One region of the Mesorhizobium ciceri biovar biserrulae genome, then DNA from elsewhere that is predicted to be linked to it. Evidence: predicted binding sites of a transcription regulator. Region 1 holds the regulator's gene; each other region holds the start of a gene.
The links. The regulator PhoB, encoded in region 1, activates phosphate uptake and scavenging genes when phosphate is short. The targets are predictions, from matches to a motif close to TGTCATNNANCTGTCAT.
Positions count from the first base shown of each region.

Region 2: the regulator PhoB is predicted to act here: its motif matches at 2,110-2,126, upstream of A4R29_RS09570 (LTA synthase family protein).
Region 3: the regulator PhoB is predicted to act here: its motif matches at 3,274-3,290, upstream of A4R29_RS22700 (acid phosphatase).
Region 4: the regulator PhoB is predicted to act here: its motif matches at 1,049-1,065, upstream of A4R29_RS10075 (RNA degradosome polyphosphate kinase).

Region 1 covers NZ_CP015064.1:5,594,323-5,599,183, reverse strand. Annotated here, with positions in the region: gene pstA (phosphate ABC transporter permease PstA) at 1-933, shown strand, start outside; gene pstB (phosphate ABC transporter ATP-binding protein PstB) at 951-1,769, shown strand; gene phoU (phosphate signaling complex protein PhoU) at 1,796-2,503, shown strand; gene phoB (phosphate regulon transcriptional regulator PhoB) at 2,520-3,209, shown strand; gene A4R29_RS26375 (ROK family protein) at 3,226-4,473, opposite strand; gene xylF (D-xylose ABC transporter substrate-binding protein) at 4,743-4,861, shown strand, end outside.
Region 2 covers NZ_CP015064.1:2,137,462-2,142,322, forward strand. Annotated here, with positions in the region: gene A4R29_RS09565 (pilus assembly protein) at 1-92, shown strand, start outside; gene A4R29_RS09570 (LTA synthase family protein) at 140-2,095, opposite strand; gene fabD (ACP S-malonyltransferase) at 2,349-3,290, shown strand; gene fabG (3-oxoacyl-[acyl-carrier-protein] reductase) at 3,351-4,088, shown strand; gene A4R29_RS09585 (acyl carrier protein) at 4,300-4,536, shown strand; gene fabF (beta-ketoacyl-ACP synthase II) at 4,571-4,861, shown strand, end outside.
Region 3 covers NZ_CP015064.1:4,811,426-4,816,286, forward strand. Annotated here, with positions in the region: gene A4R29_RS22680 (MaoC family dehydratase) at 1-144, shown strand, start outside; gene A4R29_RS22685 (MaoC family dehydratase) at 141-611, shown strand; gene A4R29_RS22690 (adenine phosphoribosyltransferase) at 657-1,202, opposite strand; gene A4R29_RS22695 (alpha-hydroxy acid oxidase) at 1,212-2,357, opposite strand; gene A4R29_RS22700 (acid phosphatase) at 2,534-3,229, opposite strand; gene A4R29_RS22705 (cytochrome c1) at 3,357-4,229, opposite strand; gene A4R29_RS22710 (cytochrome b) at 4,258-4,861, opposite strand, start outside.
Region 4 covers NZ_CP015064.1:2,233,796-2,238,656, forward strand. Annotated here, with positions in the region: gene A4R29_RS10065 (FAD-dependent monooxygenase) at 1-720, opposite strand, end outside; gene A4R29_RS10070 (zinc-finger domain-containing protein) at 740-985, opposite strand; gene A4R29_RS10075 (RNA degradosome polyphosphate kinase) at 1,197-3,398, shown strand; gene ppx (exopolyphosphatase) at 3,398-4,861, shown strand, end outside.

The DNA.
Region 1 (4,861 bases):
GCCCGCGTCCAGTTGCGCGACATCGTTGCCGCCGATCCCTCGGTGATCGGCACGACACGCGACGTCAACATCCTCGCCGCCGCCAATCTCGACTCGGCTTTCAAGGGCCAGATCGACCTCAGTGTCGAGGAAGCGCGACGCAAGGTCTCGGACCAGCAGATCGCCTGGATGAACAAGCTCAAGGCCGAGGGCGCGATGGCCGAGCACTTCAACAGCGGCCTGTTCACCTACGGCGCCTCCAGCCGCCCGGAAACCTCGGGCATGGGCGTGGCGATCATCGGCTCGTTTTATATGATGGTGATCGTGCTGCTGCTCGCGCTGCCGATCGGCGTCGCCGCCTCCATCTATCTGGAGGAATTCGCCAAGAAGAACCGTTTCACCGACCTTATCGAGGTCAACATCAACAATCTGGCCGCAGTGCCGTCAATCGTCTTCGGCTTGCTCGGCCTCGCGGTGTTTATCAATTTCCTGGGCATGCCGCGCTCCGCCGCTTTCGTCGGTGGCCTGGTGCTGACGCTGATGACGCTGCCGACGATCATCATCGCGACGCGCGCCGCGCTTGCCGCGGTGCCGCCGTCGATCCGCTCGGCAGCTCTCGGCCTTGGCGCCTCCAAGATGCAGATGGTGTTCCAGCACATCCTGCCGCTTGCCGCACCCGGCATCCTCACCGGCACTATCATCGGTCTTGCGCGCGCGCTCGGCGAAACCGCGCCTCTGCTGTTGATCGGCATGGTCGCCTTCGTCGCCGATCCACCGACGACGCCTTTCGATCCGGCCACCGCGCTGCCGGTGCAGATCTATATGTGGGCGAACGAGGCCGAACGCGCCTTCGTCGAGCGTATGTCCGGCGCCATCATCATCCTGCTCGTCTTCCTCATGGCCATGAACATCACCGCGATCGTGCTTCGGCGTCGGTTCGAGCGGCGCTGGTAGAAAAAAGGCATTTTGGTATGAACATCATGACCGAACAGTCCCTTGAAAACGCAGTGGGCGACAAGATGAAGTCGAACGAAGTGATCAAAATGCGCGGCGACAAGGTCGGCGTGTTCTACGGCGAGAAGCAGGCGCTGTTCGACGTCGATCTCGACGTCCGCCTGAACCAGGTGACGGCGCTGATCGGCCCCTCCGGCTGCGGCAAGTCCACCTTCCTGCGCTGCCTCAACCGCATGAACGACACCATCGATTCAGCACGGGTAACCGGCAAGATCACGCTCGACGAAGAGGACATCTACGACAAGAACATCGATGTCGTCGAACTCAGGGCGCGCGTCGGCATGGTGTTCCAGAAACCCAATCCGTTCCCAAAGTCGATCTACGAGAACGTCGCCTATGGTCCGCGCATCCACGGATTGGCCAAGCGCAAGGCCGACATGGATCAGATCGTCGAGTCCAGCCTGAAGAAGGCGGCGATCTGGAACGAGGTCAAGGACCGTTTGCAGGAACCTGGCACGGGTCTTTCCGGTGGCCAGCAGCAGCGCCTGTGCATTGCACGCGCCATCGCCGTGTCACCCGAGGTGATCCTGATGGACGAACCGTGTTCGGCGCTCGACCCGATCGCCACCGCTCGCGTCGAGGAACTTATCGACGAACTGCGTCAGAACTATACGATCGTCATCGTCACCCATTCGATGCAGCAGGCAGCGCGCGTGTCGCAGCGCACCGCGATGTTCCATCTTGGCTATCTGGTCGAGGAGGGCGCCACCGACAAGATGTTCACCACCCCCGACGACAAACGCACCCAGGACTACATCACCGGCCGGTTCGGCTGATCTCTGGCATATGAGGGACGAAGATCATGGGTGAACATACCGTCGCATCTTTCGATGAGGATCTGGAGCAGATCAGCCAGCTGATCCGCGACATGGGCGATCTCGCCCGCTCGATGGTCGGTGGCTCGACCAGGGCTTTGCTCAATTCGGACAATGCGCTGGCGCAGCGGGTGGTTTCCGATGACGCCATCATGGATGCACGCCAGCGCGAGCTGGACGATCGTGCCATCACGCTGATCGCCAAGCGCCAGCCGATGGCCAACGATCTGCGTGCGGTGGTCGGTTCGATCCGCATGGCCGGCGACCTCGAGCGCATCGGGGACCTTGCCAAGAACATCGCCAAGCGCGTCGGCACTGTCGGGCTGAGCGTCACGCCGCACGACCTTTCGCATTCGATCGACGCAATGGCGCAGCTGGTGCTGATCCAGGTGCAGGGGGTCGTCGACGAGTATGCCGCCGCTGACGCGGCAGCGCTTGCCACGCTCAGAAACAATGATGAACGCATCGACGTCAAATACACATCGGTGTTCCGCGAACTGCTGACCTACATGATGGAAGATCCGCGCAACATCACGGCGTGCACGCACCTGTTGTTTTGCGCCAAGAACCTCGAGCGGATCGGCGACCACGTGACCAACATCGCCGAAAATGCCTATTATGTTTTGACCGGCACGCAGTTGCCAGCCAATCGTCCGAAGCAGGACGAGACGGCAATGTCCGCGCCAGCGGCATGACAGGGGTGACCAGCCGATGATCGCGCCACGCATCATGGTGGTGGAGGATGAGGAGCCGCTAGGCGTGCTGCTCCGCTACAATCTCGAATCCGAAGGTTATCAGGTCGAAGTGGTGACGCGCGGCGACGAGGCCGAAATCCGGCTGCAGGAGAACGTTCCAGACCTTCTGGTGCTCGACTGGATGGTGCCTGCGGTTTCCGGTATCGAACTCTGCCGCCGGCTAAGGATGCGTCCCGAGACCGAGCGGCTGCCGATCATCATGCTGACCGCGCGAGGCGAGGAAAGCGACCGCGTGCGCGGCCTCTCGACCGGTGCCGACGACTATCTGGTCAAGCCTTTCTCGACGCCGGAGTTCATGGCCAGGGTCAAGGCGCTGCTGCGCCGGGCCAAGCCGGAAGTGCTGTCCAGCGTGCTCAAGGTCGGCGATATCGTGCTCGATCGCGAGTCGCACCGCGTCTATCGCAAGAAGAGCGAGATCCGGCTCGGGCCGACGGAATTCCGCCTGCTTGAATTCATGATGCGCCATCCAGGCCGCGTGTTCTCGCGCAGCCAACTGCTCGACAATGTCTGGGGCGAGACGATCTACATCGACGAACGCACGGTCGATGTGCATGTCGGCCGGCTGCGCAAGGCGGTCAACAACGGCCGCATGCCCGATGTCATTCGCACCATCCGTGGGGCGGGTTACGCCATTCGCGAGGACTGAACTCCCTCGTTTGAACTCACGCCACGTTCTTGCCGCCGAAACCGGATCTCGCCTGCACGCCCGGCGCAAAAATCTCCTGATCGACGAAGATCAGCGCCCGCATGGCGCAGCCTTCGCGGATCAGCGGCAGTTCGTTCGGCTCGGTGTCGAAGGAAATCGACTTGGAATGCTGGCCGCCGGCGGTCTGGGCAATCGCTTGCCGCAATGCCGGCTCGATCAGGTCGAAGGCGGCGGCGCTGACGCCGACCATGGCGACCGGCGCCGGATCGATCAGCGCGAACAGGCTGCCGAGGCCGTAGCCGAGCGCTTCGCCGGCCTTGCGATAGGCTTCCCGTTCGGGTCCGTCCCTTTCGCGGGCGGCGGCAGCCAGGGCGCGCATGTCGGCATCGCTGACATCGGCGACGGGTTCTGCATCCTCGCCCATCTGCCGCGCGTTGCGCCAGATGGCATAATTGCCGGCATAGGCTTCGACGCAGCCGCGCCGTCCGCAGCGACACAGCGCCCCGTTCGGCCGATGAATCATGTGGCCGAATTCGCCGCCCGAGGAATGGGTGCCGGTGAACAATTCGCCCTTCAGCACCAGCCCCATGCCGATGCCGTGCGACAAAAGGATAGCGATGAAATCGTCGCGGTAACGATCGGGGTCGCGCCAGCGCAGCGCCACCGCCATCATGTTGCAGTCGTTCTCCATAATGGCTGGGATGCCGAACTCGTCTTCGAATAGGTCGGCGAAGGCGATGTCGGTGTGCGGCGTGATCGGCGACCACAGCATGGCGCGGGCACGGGTGTCGGTGATGCCCTGGACGGCCAGCGCGATACGGGCGATGCTGCGCACGTCCAGGTCGGGATCTTCCAGGCGGCGACGCACGATTGCCGTGCACTCACCGATCAGCGAGTCGCGCGACATCGTCAGCGTGTCGAGCCGGCGCTGTTCCTCGGATATTACCTGGCCGGCATAGTCGATGACGGCGACCGAGAGGAAGTTCAGCGACAGCACCACGGTCATTACCGCGGCCGCTTCCGGATTGAGGCTGAGGCCGACCTGCGGACGGCCGCGTTTGAGCGAGCCGGCCTCGCTCGGCTTGCTTTCGGTCAGGATGCCTTCGACGATCAGGTCGGATGAGATCGCCGAGATCGTCGAATGGCTGAGGCTTGTGGTTGCGGCGATCTCGGTGCGCGACGGCTGTCCGGCGCGGCGCACCGCCGCGATCACCATCGCGCGGTTGCGGCGGCGCAAATCGTCGTGGCGGATTCCGACCGACATGCTCTTTCATATCCTCCCGGTCGCCGCGGTTCTTCCTGCCCTGGAACGCTGTCGGTGACGCGGTCAAATACTGGCAGAAGCCGCGCGCCGTGTCATTTTTTTATTCCGAGGCCCGAAAAAAATTCGAGACGACATCAAAATCCATCAGAATCGATGTTGACAGCGTTCGGGCGTTGGCCCAGTATTTTTTCGAGGCTCGAAAAAATAGGGCCTCTGTGCCGGCCCTCGGGCCAGTTTGGTCGCGCCATACGCGGCGCAGGGAGGATAATATGAAAAGATTCACAGCCGCCATCCTGGCGGGTGCCGCCATGTCGCTGACGCTCGCGTCTGTCGCGCAGGCGAAGGACAAGGTCGTCGGCGTTTCGTGGTCCAACTTCCAGGAGGAACG
Region 2 (4,861 bases), 2.9 Mb from region 1:
GCAACTATTATGCCGTCAACGATCCGACCAAACTGCCGAACGTGTTCCTTCAGATCGCCAACAACTTCACGAAGCTGCAATTGACGAACTGAACACGCGACCCGAGACGGACCAGCAGGCTCTGAGGAAATCGCTGGCCTCAACTCGTATGGGCGGCGACAATCTTGTCGACCGTTTCGGGGAAGAAGTCGGGTGCCGCGTGGCGTTTGCCGAACATCATATCGTACTGCAGCAGGCGGAAATCGCGGATCGCCGGATCGATCTCCTTCTGCCGCGCCCAATCGGGCGTGGCCTCGCCAGCCGGCGTCAGCAGCAAATTGCGGTCGACGACACGGTAGTGTTCGCTCATCTCGCCCAGGAAGCCGGTGTAGTAGGGATGGCTGATGCCGGCCGTCTTCAGGATATGATAGGGCAGGAAGGCCGGGCTGACGGCGCCCATGTGCTCAGCTGGCCCGGTGCGGTTCGACCAGATGACCAGCGGCGTCTCATGATGCTCGAGGGCAGCCTCGGGCGACGCTTCCTTGCGCGGCGCGACATTGTCCTTCAGGAAGCCGGTTTCGACATAGACCGGCCCGAGCGGCGGCAGATGGTCGCCGAAGAAGGCGATCACGGTTGGGCGGGAGCGTGTCTTTGCCCATTCGACGAGGCGTTCGAGACCGCGATCGGCATCGGCTGAGCCTTCGGCGTAGCTGAGCAGCGATTCGCGCGCCCACTGGCTGATCGGCGCCTGCACCCTGTGCGTGGGACTGTAATAGCGGTTCGGTTCGTAGGGACCGTGGTTTTGCAGGCTGACCGCAAAGAAGAACACCGGCTCTTCGCTGGCGTCGGCCTCGCTGATGATCTCGTCGGTCATCGCGGCATCCGATGCCAGTGGCCCGCGCTTTTGCATTGGCGGCAGCGTCTCTTCCGACTTGAAATCGTTGAAGCCGAAATCGGCGTAGACCGCGCCACGGTTCCAGAACCAGTTGGTGCCCGGATGGATGGCGCGCGCCCGATAACCCTGGCTCTTGAGGAAGGTTGCCAGCGACGGCGTCGGCGTGCGCACATATTGCTGGTAGGGGATGCTGCCGGCCGGCAGGAACGCGTTGGAGAAGCCGGTCAGCGCCTCGAACTCGATATTGGCGGTCATGCCGCCGAACTCCGGCGAGAACATCGAGCCGGAGCGCAGCGCCCGCACATTGGGGATCGGATCGGGCGTGATGGTGACGCCGGGCAGCTTGGTCGGGTCCCAGAAGGACTCGCTCATGACGATGATGATGTCAGGCTTCTCGGCCGGCACCGAGGCGGTCACATCGGGCCTGGCGATCGCCGCGATCGCCTTGTCGGAATAGCCCGGCGGCGCAGAGACATGCGCCATCGGCACATTGAGCGCAAAGGCCAGCGCAAAACCGTTGGAGGCATAGTTTTCCTTCTGGTCCCACATGATCGGGATGATCTGCAACCGGTCCCTGGTCCAGGAGAAGGTGGCATAGTCCATGATCGAAACGAAGAAGGCGAGCAGCGGCACTGCCAGCGTCAGCCGCGCAAGGCGTCCCTTGCGGCTGAGTGCGGGAACCTTGCGGCGCCACATCCGCCAGCCATAGACGAGCAGCGACAGGCCGGCGACGATGCCGACGACCATGGCGAGCGCGGTCATCGGCCGGTCGCGCACCAAAAGCGGCAACAGCGCAAAGATCTGGCGGGCATAGAGGAAATCGGTCGGATAGAGCGGATCGCCGAGATAATGCGACTTCTGGTGGCCGACGAAGGCAAGCGATAGCGTCAGCGGCGCGACGATCATCAGGCTCTGATGGCTGCGGCCCAGCACCGCATCGAGGCCGATCAGGATCAGCGCGAACACGACGATGGTGGTCCAGCCCGGCTTGAGCGGCTGCAGGAAGAAGGAGACCGTGCCGGCAAAGTCGCCGCGCACGATCAGTTCGATGGCAAACACCAGGACGGCGGCGATCGCCAGGCTGATCAGCCCATAGCGCACGACCGGCCATCTCCTGCCCGGCAGATAGCCGGTGGAGGGGTCGTCTTCCAGGAACTGTGGCGCGGCCTTGCCGGCGCGTTTGTAACTCTTTGCCACTTTAACTTCCCCACCCAGCGACAAGCACGTCACTCGATTGTCATGGAATTGTCACGCAAAGCTAGCGCCTGTGGCCAAAATAAGAAGAGCCAGCAAACGAATCGTGAGCGGTTTTCATCAGGAGTGATCGCCAAAAAGCCTTTCGGAACAGGCACTCGGCGGATGAAGCTGCCGTCGAGCAGGGTCGAACCGGGCTTGACTTGGCGGCCTGCCTTGCGTCACAGGCAAGAAAAACTCGTCTATCAGGCAAGCAAAACCAGCCCTTGGGAGCCCGCGCATGGCCGTTGCATTCACCTTTCCTGGACAAGGCAGCCAGGCAGTCGGCATGGGCAAGGATCTCGCCGAGGCCTTTCCCGAGGCGCGCAGAATTTTCCAGGAAGTCGACGACGCGCTCGGCGAAAACCTGTCGAAGCTGATCTGGGAAGGGCCGGAAGAGACGTTGATGCTGACCGCCAACGCGCAGCCGGCGCTGATGGCGGTGTCGCTGGCCGCGATCCGGGCGCTGGAATCGCGCGGCTTCTCGCTGAAAGGCAAGGTCGCCTATGTCGCCGGTCATTCGCTGGGCGAATATTCGGCGCTCGCGGCCGCTGGCTTCGTTTCGGTTGCCGATGCCGCCAGGCTGCTGCGCATCCGCGGCAATGCCATGCAGGCGGCGGTGCCGGCCGGCGAGGGCGCCATGGCGGCGATCATCGGATTGGAACAGGCCGATGTCGAAGCCGCTTGCGCGGAAGCCGCCAAAGGCTCCGTCTGCCAGATCGCCAACGACAATGGCGGCGGCCAACTGGTCATTTCCGGCGCCAGGGCCGCGGTCGAACTGGCGGCGAAACTGTGCACTGAGAAAGGCGCCAAGCGCGCACTGATGCTGCAGGTGTCCGCGCCCTTCCATTCGGCGCTGATGGCGCCGGCCGCGAACGTCATGCGCGACGCACTCGCCGGTGTGACAAAGAATGCGCCGGTCGTTCCCGTCCTCTCCAATGTCACGGTCAGCCCGACCAGCGATCCGGACGAGATCGCCCGCCGCCTGGTCGAGCAGATAACCGGCCGCGTACGTTGGCGCGAGACCGTGGAGTGGTTCGGCGCAAATGGCGTCACCACGCTTTACGAGATTGGCGCCGGCAAGGTGCTTTCGGGATTGGCGCGGCGCATCAACCGCGACATCGCCACTGCGTCGGTCGGCTCGGCGGCTGAGGTCGAGGCAACGCTAGCAGCGCTTGCATAAAGCCCCATTTGATCCCATTCCCTGCAAAAGGGGTGTTCTCTTCTCAATCAGGAGACAAAAATGTTCGAATTGACTGGCCGCAAGGCGCTCGTCACCGGCGCATCGGGAGGCATCGGCGAGGCGATCGCCCGGATGCTGCATGCGCAAGGCGCGATCGTCGGCCTGCATGGCACCCGCATCGAGAAATTGGACGCGCTGGCTAGCGAGCTTGGCGACCGGGTCAAGCTGTTCCCGGCCAATTTGTCCAACCGTGACGAGGTCAAGGCGCTCGGCCAGAAAGCCGAGGCCGATCTCGAAGGCGTCGACATCCTGGTCAACAACGCCGGCATCACCAAGGACGGGCTGTTCGTGCGCATGTCGGATGCCGATTGGGACAGCGTGATCGAGGTCAATCTGACCGCCGTTTTCCGGCTCACCCGCGAACTCACCCATCCGATGATGCGCCGCCGCCATGGCCGCATCATCAACATCACCTCGGTGGTCGGCGTGACCGGCAACCCCGGCCAGACCAATTACTGCGCCTCCAAGGCCGGCATGATCGGCTTCTCCAAGTCGCTGGCGCAGGAGATCGCCACCCGCAACATCACCGTTAACTGCGTTGCACCAGGCTTCATCGAATCGGCAATGACCGACAAGCTCAACGACAAGCAGAAAGAGGCGATCATGGCGGCGATCCCGACGCGGCGCATGGGCACCAGCGTCGAAGTCGCGTCCGCCGTCGCTTATCTCGCCTCCAACGAAGCCGCCTACGTCACCGGCCAGACCATCCACGTAAATGGCGGCATGGCTATGATTTGAACGAGGTTCTGCAGCAACGCCGGCGGGTTGTGTAAAGAGACCATTTCGGCTTGGACCTCAGCTATTTTTCGTGTAATGCGGCCCGCAACCCGGCGGTTCGGGCAAAAATCGGTCCGTAGTCGTTGCGTTTCCGGCAGGACCATCTTTCAGCTTGATTAGCGGCATTCTGCCCGCTAACGAAGACAGACAAACAAAAGACGAGGATGCCCAAATGAGTGACACCGCAGAGCGCGTCAAGAAGATCGTCATCGAGCACCTTGGCGTCGATGCCGACAAAGTGACGGAGCAGGCGAGCTTCATCGATGATCTGGGCGCCGACAGCCTCGACACGGTCGAACTCGTCATGGCGTTCGAAGAAGAATTCGGCGTCGAGATCCCCGACGACGCGGCCGAGACCATCCTGACCGTCGGCGATGCCGTGAAGTACATCGACAAGGCTTCGGCCTGACGCTTTCTGCAGTCATCACCGGGGAGGACCTGCGATGAGGCGTGTCGTCGTCACGGGCCTTGGCTTGCTGTCGCCGTTCGGCATGGGCTTCGAGCACAGCTGGAAGGAGCTTCTGACCGGCCGCAGCGCTGCCAAGCGCATCACCGAGTTCGAGGTGGAGGACCTTGCTTGCAAGATCGCCCACGTCATTCCGCGTGGTGACGGCAGCAATGCCACCTTCAATCCCGAGGCCGTGCTCGAGCCGAAGGAATTGCGCAAGATCGGCGACTTCATCCTGTACGGGATTGCCGCCGCCGACGAGGCGCTGAAGGATTCCGGCTGGGAA
Region 3 (4,861 bases), 780 kb from region 1:
GCCAAGCGCCTGTCCAAATCGAAGCCGCAACTCGGCTTCGTTACAATGCGCAGCGAACTGTTCAACCAGCGCGGCGAAAGCGTCTTCGAGCTCGAGAACTCCGCCATGTTCCTCACGCGCGATGCCGCGGGGAGCCAAGCATGACACTGGACGAGTTCTTTCGTATCGGCACCACGGTGACGCTCGGCTCGCACACATTCGAGCCCGAGGCGATCAAGGCCTTCGCCCGCAAATACGACCCGCAGATCTTCCATACCGACGAGGAGGCCGCGAAGAAAAGCGTGCTCGGCGGGCTCTGCGCATCCGGCTGGCACACCGCCGCCACCTGGATGAAACTCAATCTCGAAAACCGCATGGACGCCGAGATCGCTGCGTGGAGCGGCCCCGGTCCGGTGCCGGAATTCGGCCCCTCGCCTGGCTTCAAGAACCTGAAATGGCTGAAGCCGGTCTATGCCGGGCAAACCATCACCTTTACGCGCACCGCGCTGTCGCACCGCCCGATTGCCTCACGCCCCGGCTGGCGGCTGCTGGCGCTGCGTTCGGAAGCTTTCGATTCGACCGGCGACAAAGTGCTCGAGTTCGAAAGCGCCGTGCTGGTGAAGACCGAGTAGAGGCGGCGCTTCTTTCTTCTCCCATGTGGGAGAAGGGAAGAACACTCAATGCCCCTCGAACCCAATCAGCGTCCGCACCGGCACGCCAAGCGCCTCCAGCTTGGCACGGCCGCCGAGGTCCGGCAGGTCGATGACGAAACAGGCGGCGAGGATGTCGGCACCTATCTGGCGCAGCAGCTTGACCGCCGCTTCAGCCGTGCCGCCGGTGGCGATCAGATCGTCGACCAGGATCACTTTCTCGCCCGGAGCAACACCGTCCTTGTGCATCTCCATTTCGTCCAGCCCGTATTCCAGGCTGTAGGCGACGCGCACCGTCTCGTAGGGCAGCTTGCCCTTCTTGCGGATCGGCACGAAACCGGCCGAGAGCTGATGGGCGACGGCGCCGCCAAGGATAAAGCCGCGCGCCTCGATGCCGGCGATCTTGTCGATCTTCTGGCCGGCATAGGGATGCACCAGTTCGTCGATGGCGCGGCGGAAGGCGCGCGCATTGCCAAGCAGCGTGGTGATGTCGCGAAACAGGATGCCGGGCTTGGGATAGTCCGGAATGGTGCGGATCGCGGCAAGCAGCGTGTCTTCGAGCGAGGATTTCATGGGTCGAGATTACCTGAAACGGAGATTGTTGCGCGACAATTGTTCGATAGAGCTGCAGCCCATCAGCTTCATGCCGCGTTCGATCTCGACCCGCATCTGTTCGAGCGCCCGTTCCACGCCGGGCTGGCCGGCCGCCGCGAGCGGAAACAGATAGTAGCGTCCGACGCCGACGGCCTTGGCGCCGAGCGACAGCGCTTTCAGCACGTGTGTGCCGCGCTGCACGCCGCCATCCATGATGACGTCGATCCTGTCGCCAACGGCATCGACGATCTCGGCAAGCTGGTCGAACGCCGCCCGTGAGCCATCCAACTGCCGCCCGCCATGGTTCGACAGCACGATGCCGCTGCAGCCGATGTCGACAGCGCGTTTGGCATCCTCCACCGACATGACGCCCTTGAGGCAGAACGGACCCGACCAGAGCTTGACCATATCGGCGACGTCGTCCCATGTCATCGACGGATCGAGCATCTCGGTGAAGTAACGGCTGATCGACATCGTGCCGCCGCCCATGTCGACATGCTCGTCGAGCTGCGGCAGCTTGAAGTCCTCATGGATGAAATAGTTGATCGCCCAGGCCGGCTTGAGCGCGAACTGCGCCATTCCGGTAAGGTTGAGCTTGAAGGGAATGGCAAAGCCGGTTCGTTTGTCGCGCTCGCGGTTTCCCCCGGTGATGCTGTCGACGGTCAGCATCATCACCTCGACCCCGACCGCCTTTGCCCGCTGCATCATCGCCCGGTTAAGACCGCGATCCCGGTGGAAATAGAACTGGTAGACCTGCGGGCCGCTGCTGATGCTGCGCGCCTCCTCGAGGCTGACGGTGCCCAGCGACGACACGCCGAACATCGTGCCGTATTTGGCGGCGGCCTTGGCGACCGCGCGCTCGCCCTGGTGATGGAACAGGCGCTGCAAGGCGGTCGGCGAGCAATAGAACGGCATCGCCAGCTTCTGGCCCATGACCGTCACCGACATGTCGACCTCGCTCACCCCGCGCAGCACGTTGGGAACCAGATCGCAGGTCTCGAAGCTTTCGGTGTTGCGGCGATAGGTGACCTCGTCGTCGGCCGCGCCGTCGATGTAGTTGAAGATCGGCCCCGGCAGCCGCTGCTGCGCCATGCGGCGGTAATCGGAAAAGTTGTGACAGTCGCTGAGCCGCATCATCGAATTCCAAAGGCCATGGCGGGACAAGTTTCTCGCCACCGTTCGATGCATCGAATATCAACCTGTTGTCGGCGTGCCAACGGACTATTTTTCGAGCTGCCCTCCGGACATGGCCATGAGCAAAAAAAGGGACGCCGAAGCGCCCCTTTCTGGTCTAATCCGATTGACGAAGATTACATGCCGAGATCCGAACGAAGCTCGGCCCTGGCCACTTCATACTCGGCCTTGAAGTCGTCCCGGTTGAGCAGGACCGCGGCGATGACGCTGCCGGAAATCCTGCCCATCTCGACGTCGGACGCATAGTGGATGCCGCCGACCTCGCGGTTGTGGGCGTATTCGGCCGCACGCGCCATGATCTCTGCGCGCTTTTCAGGAACCATATCGGACAGGATAATGCCCATCATGGTGCCGACGGTGGCGTGGCCGGACGGCCAGGAACCGGAGCTCGACAACTTGACCGCCGGCTTGATGAGGTCGCTGAGCTGGTGCGGACGCGGGCGCTTCCAGATATCCTTGGCCGGATCGACGACGGCGCCTTCGGTGGCCACGACGCGGTCGAAGAAGGCGCTGAATTTGGGCAGCGTTTCCTTGTTGAATTTCGGCCCCATGACATTGGCGAAGCGCCAGACATTCTCGTCGGCATCGGCGACGGCGCTGGCCACCATCTCGGGCGTGCGTGTCACCTGCAGCATCAGCACCTCGCCGAGTTCGGCCTTGGTCTGCGCGGAATCGTTTGCCGGCGGCGGCGGCAGGATCATCGTCAGGTCGACATCCTTGTTGGTGACGAAAGGCTGGGCGTCCTCCGCTTGCGCGGCCGAGCCGACGATGAGCAGCAACAGGCCTGCCGCGAGCGATGCGTATCTTTTCATGGGTGCGATCCTTTGATGAGAGCAGCACAGGATCGCCGGATGCGGTGACGGCCATGTGACATGGCCGGCTTCTGGAAATGCAAAAGGGCGCCTCTCGGCGCCCTTCGTGATCACTTGATCGTGTGGCTTAATGCGCCACGCCTTCCCACACCTTGCGCTTGGTGAGATAGACCAGCGCGCCGAACAAAAGCAAGAACACCAGAACGCGAAAACCGGTCTTCTTGCGGTCTTCCATATGCGGCTCGGCCGCCCATGCCAGGAAGGCGGAGACGTCGCGGGAATACTGGTCGATGGTCTGCGGCGCACCGTCATCATAGGTCACCTGGCCGTCGGAGAGCGGCTTGGGCATCTTCAGCGACACGCCGGACATGAAGTACGGATTGTAGTGGGTGCCTTCCGGGATGACCATGCCGGCCGGCGGCGTCTGGTCGTAGCCGGTCAGCAGCGAGTGGATATAGTCGGGGCCGCCCGCGTCGTACTGGGTAAAGATATCGAAGACGAACTGCGGAAAACCGCGTTCGACACCGCGAGCCTTGGCCAGCAGGGACATGTCTGGCGGAGCAGCACCGCCATTGGAGGCAGCGGCGGCTTCCTCATTGGCGAAGGGCGGCGGGAAGTGGTCGGACGGCTTGCCCGGACGGTCGAACATGTCGCCGGCATCGTTGGGACCGTCGTGGATGGTGTACTCGGCCGACAGCGTCTTGATCTGCGCATCGGAATAGCCGAGGTCCGACAGCGTGCGGAACGCCACCAGGTTCATCGAATGGCAGGCCGAGCAGACTTCCTTGTAGACCTTGAGGCCGCGCTGCAGCTGCGCCTTGTCATAGGTGCCGAATGGGCCGGTGAAACTCCAGTCCATTTCCTTCGGCTCGTCGATCGGGAAATGCGTCGGATTGGCCACATTGTGTGCCTCTTCGGCGGCGATCGCCCGAGTGCCCGCGGCCCCAGCGGCGACGGCCACAAGGCCGATCAGCGCCAGCGAGGTGAGAATCTTTTTCATGCCAAATCCCCTTAGATTCTCTACCCGCTCAGCCTTTGGTTTCCGGAGCCGCCGTAGCGCCCGCCGGATGTCCGCTGCCGCCCTTGTTCTTCTCAAGCACCGCCTCGGTGATCGAGTTCGGCAGCCGTCGCGGCGTCTCAATCAGGCCGAGCACCGGCAGCGCGATCAGGAAGAAGGCGAAGTAGAACAATGTCGCCATCTGCGCCATGAACACATAGCTGCCTTCCGCCGGCTGCGAGCCCAGCCAGCCAAGCAGGATGGCATCGGCCACGAACAGCCAGAAGAACAGCTTGTACCAGGGCCGGTAAACAGCCGAGCGCACCTTCGAAGTGTCGAGCCAAGGCACCAGGAACAACATGACGATGGCGCCGAACATGCATAGCACGCCGCCGAGCTTGGAGTTGATCGGCCCGACATTGAAGGTGATGGCGCGCAGGATCGCGTAGAACGGCAGGAAGTACCATTCGGGCACGATGTGGGCCGGCGTCTTCAGCGGGTTGGCGACGATGTAGTTGTCGGGATGACCGAGATAGTTCGGCAGGTAGAAGACGAAATAGGCGAAGAAGAACAGGAACACGATCATGCCGAACGCGTCCTTGATGGTCGCGTAGGGGGTGAAGGCCACGGTGTCG
Region 4 (4,861 bases), 3.0 Mb from region 1:
GAAGGCCGCACCCTTGCTGACGGGATAGGCCACCATATGGAAGCCGGGATGCAGGAAGGTGGTGACGCAGTCCCTGGCTCCGATGGCGGCAAAGCTCTGCCCCGCGGCGCTATCGGCTGCGATGGTCGCGCGCCAGGCCAGTTCGCCGGAGAAATGGTTTCTTGGCGAAGCCGACCCCTTGGCCGAGTCGACAAGTGCGCGCACCGACGACCAGACGCCATCGGCCCCGACCAGCAGGAAGCCCTCCGCCTCGATGGTCTTGCCGTCGATCTCGGCCGTCGCCGTGATGCCATGCGGGCCGGAGGCAACGTCGCCGATGCGCGCGCCGGTGGTGAGATGGATATCCGGCACCTCGGCAACGCGCGCGGTCAATGCGCTCTGCAGATCGGCCCTGTGCGCGACGAGATAGGGTGCTTGCCAGCGGGTTTCGGCGGCTTGCCCCAGCGGCACGCGCGCCAGTTCACGCAAGGTCGCGGCCTTCTTCAACACCACGGCTTGCGGCCGCACAGCTGCCGGCAGCAGCCGGTCGAGCACGCCGAGCTGGCGAAGGATGCGCGTCGCGTTTGGAGAGAGCTGGATGCCGGCGCCGGCAGCTTCCAGGCGCTGCGCCTGTTCGAACACCCGAACCGCGTAGCCGCGCGAGGCGAATGCAAGGGCTGCGGTCAATCCGGCGACACCGGCCCCGGCGACGACAATTTGCCGGGAACGCGTGTCGTTCATCGGGCTGGTCGCGAAAGTCTCAGGCGGCCTGTTCGATGTAGATGCATCCGGCCGGCAGCGTTTCCGTCGCCTTCAGCTTCGGCGAATAGCGGTAGAGCGTCGAGCAATAGGGACAGACTTTTTCATTGTCGTCGCCCATGTCCAGAAACACATGCGGGTGGTCGAAAGGCGGATTGGCGCCCGTGCACATGAATTCCTTCACGCCGATGTCGATTGCCGGATAGCCCGCATCGTTCTGAAAATGGGGAATGGAACCGCCTGCCATCGTCGTCTCCTTAACGCAGTCTCGTCTGCATCTGGATCATATCAGGCCTCTTTGCAAGTTCGATGAAATCAAACTGTCGCAAAAGCCTGTCAGAGGATAAGTTAAGCCGGTTAACCCATGGCCCGAAAACCGATTTCGGTTTTCGGGAGGGACCATGGGTCGCTAGAGTGACTGGCTAGCCGGCTTGAGCGGGTGTGGAAGAGCGGGAATCATGAACGAACTGAAGCCGGTGCAGAACGAATTCGTGGATGTCGAGGTGGCTCGCCCGGAAGGCGGCAACCCTGACCGGTTTGTCAACCGCGAGTTTTCCTGGCTGCAGTTCAACCGGCGCGTTCTCGAGGAATCGCTGAACCTCAATCACCCGCTGCTGGAGCGCGTCCGCTTCCTGTCGATCTCGGCCGCCAATCTCGACGAGTTCTTCATGGTCCGTGTCGCCGGTCTTGCCGGCCAGGTGCGCGAGGGCATCACGCTGAAGAGCCCCGACGGCCGCACCCCCGAACAGCAGCTCGAACAGCTGCTGCGTGAGGTCGAGCGGCTGCAGGAAGACCAGCAGAAGAGCCTTTCGGCGCTCACCGTGCTGCTCAACAAGGAAGGCATCGAGAGCATCACCCGCGATGCGCTGACCAAGGACGAGAAAATCTGGCTGGAAGACCATTTCCAGGAGCAGGTTTTCCCGGTGCTGACCCCGCTGTCGATCGACCCGGCGCATCCGTTCCCGTTCATCCCCAATCTCGGCTTCTCGATGGCGCTGCAATTGCGCCATCGCAAGAATGGCGAGGAGATGAGCGCGCTGCTGCGCCTGCCGGTGGCGCTGAAGCGCTTCATCCGTCTGCCGGACCGCAAGCATCATGTCCGCTTCATCCCGCTGGAAGAGGCTGTCGGCCTCTATATCGGCAAGCTCTTCCCCGGCTATGAGGTCAAGGGCTCCGGCACGTTCCGCATCATCCGTGACAGCGATATCGAGGTCGAGGAGGAATCCGAGGACCTCGTGCGCCTGTTCGAAACGGCGCTGAAGCGGCGTCGGCGCGGATCGGTGATCCGCATCGAGTTCGACAGGCTGATGCCTGGCGAATTGCGCGATTTCGTCGCCGGCGAGCTTGGCGTGTCGTCCAGCCGCATCAGCGTCTTGACCGGTCCATTGGCGCTCAGCCAGATTTCCGAGATCGTCGCCGTTCCCCGCGACGACCTGAAATTCACGCCCTACAATCCGCGTTTTCCCGAGCGCATCCGCGAGCATGGCGGCGATTGTTTCGCCGCCATCCGCGAGAAGGACATCGTCGTCCATCACCCTTACGAATCCTTCGATGTGGTGGTGCAGTTCCTGCGCCAGGCAATGGCCGATCCGGAGGTGGTGGCGATCAAGCAGACGCTTTACCGCACCTCCAACGACAGCCCGATCGTGCGCGCGCTGGTCGACGCGGCCGAGGCCGGCAAGTCGGTCACCGCGCTGGTCGAACTCAAGGCGCGTTTCGACGAGGAAGCCAACATCCGCTGGGCGCGCGACCTGGAGCGGGCCGGCGTGCAGGTGGTGTTCGGCTTTCTCGAACTGAAGACACATGCGAAAATGTCGCTGGTGGTGCGGCGCGAGGACGGCAAGCTGCGCAACTACGTGCATCTTGGCACCGGCAACTACCACCCGGTCACCGCGCGCATCTACACCGACCTGTCCTTCTTCACCACAGATCCGACGATTGCCCGCGATGTCGCCCAGCTGTTCAATTTCATCACCGGCTATGCCGAGCCGACGGACGAAATGCGGCTGGCGATCTCGCCGTTCACGCTGAGAAGCCGCATCCTGAAGCACATTGCCGACGAGATTGCCTACGCGGTGCAAGGCAAACCGGCGCGCATCTGGATGAAGATGAACGCGCTCGTCGATCCGATCATCATCGACGCGCTCTACGATGCCAGCCGCGCCGGCGTCGAGATCGACCTTGTCGTGCGCGGCATCTGCTGCCTGCGGCCGCAGGTTCCGGGCCTGTCGGAAAACATCCGCGTAAAATCGATCGTCGGCCGTTTTCTCGAGCACAGCCGCATCTATTGTTTCGGCAATGGTTACGGCCTGCCGTCGGACGAGGCGATCGTCTACATCTCCTCGGCCGACCTGATGCCGCGTAATCTCGACCGCCGCGTCGAAACCATGGTGCCGATCACCAATCCAACTGTGCATGAACAGATCCTTGGTCAGATCATGCTGGGCAACATTATGGACAATCAGCAAAGTTTCGACGTATTGGCTGATGGAACCTCCCGGCGCGTCGTGCTGGAGGAGGGCGAGGAACCGTTCAACGCGCAGGAATATTTCATGACCAATCCGAGCCTGTCGGGACGGGGTGACGCGCTGAAGTCGCATGCGCCCAAGCGCATCGCGCAGTTCAAGCGCCGCAAGAAGAACGCCGCAGCGTCCGGCTGATGCTGTCTGATTCTCAGGGCCGGCTGCAGGACCGCCGACCGCTGTCCATCATCGACATCGGATCGAACTCGATCCGTCTCGTCGTCTATGAGGGGCTGGCGCGCTCGCCGACCATGCTGTTCAACGAAAAGATGCTGGCCGGTCTCGGCCGCGGCATCGTTTCGACCGGCAAGCTCGACCCCGAGGCGGTAACGCGCTCGATGGAAGAGTTCCGCCGCTTTCGTGCGCTTTCCGACCAGGCCGGCGCCGAGCAAATGTATGTGCTGGCGACCGCGGCGGCCCGCGAGGCGGTCAACGGCCCCGATTTCATCCACCGCGCCGAGGATGTGCTGAAGACCGAGATCCGAGTGATCAGCGGTCGTCAGGAAGCGTACTATTCCGCGCTCGGCGTCATTTCCGGTTTCCATCCGGCCGATGGCATCGCCGGCGATCTGGGCGGCGGCAGCCTCGAACTGGTCGATGTCAGCGGCGAGGCGATCGGCGACGGCATCACGCTGCCGCTGGGCGGCCTGCGCCTGCAGGACATGGCGAAGAACTCGCTGGCCCAGGCGGCCAGGATCGCGCGTGACGAACTGGCGAAGGCCAAGCTGTTGAAAGGCGGGCAGGGCAGGCCCTTCTACGCCGTGGGCGGCACCTGGCGAAATCTTGCCCGGCTGCACATGGAAATGACCAACTATCCGCTTGGCGTCATGCACCATTACGAGATATCGGCCGAAAGCGCGGCGAACTTCCTCAAGCAGGTGGCCAAGGCCGAGATCGAGAAGGTCAAGGGCATCGAAGGCGTTTCGAAGAACCGCCGTTCGCTGCTGCCCTATGGCGCCATCGTGCTGCAGGAGATCATGGCGGCGATGCAGCCGTCGAAGATCATCGTCTCGGCGCTCGGCGTGCGCGAAGGCTTTCTCTATTCGCTGCTCGACGAGGCGGAGCAGAAGGCCGATCCGCTGATTTCGGCCTCGGAGGAACTCGCCCGCCTGCGCTCGCGCTCCGTCACCCATGCGCACGAACTTGTCGACTGGACCGCCAAGACCTTTGCCGCCTTCGGCATCGACGAGACCGAGGACGAGGCGCGCTACCGCCACGCGGCCGCATTGCTGGCCGACATCGGCTGGCGCGCGCATCCCGAATACCGCGGCAAGCAATCGCTCAACATCATTGCGCACGCGTCCTTCTTCGGCGTCGACCATCCTGGCCGTGCTTTCCTGGCGATGGCCAACGCCTATCGTCACGACGGCATCTTCAACGAAGCCATCGCCCCCGAGATCAAGGCTCTGGCATCACCGCGTTATCTGGAGCGCGCCCGCGTGCTCGCCGCGATGATGCGCGTCGTCTACCTGCTGACGGCGTCGATGCCCGGCATCATGCCCAGGCTGAAATGGGAACAGCGCGCCAACGGCGTGCTGGCGCTGGTCTTGCCGGCATCGCTGGCCGATCTCTATGGCGAGCGGCCGGCCGGGCGCCTGGCG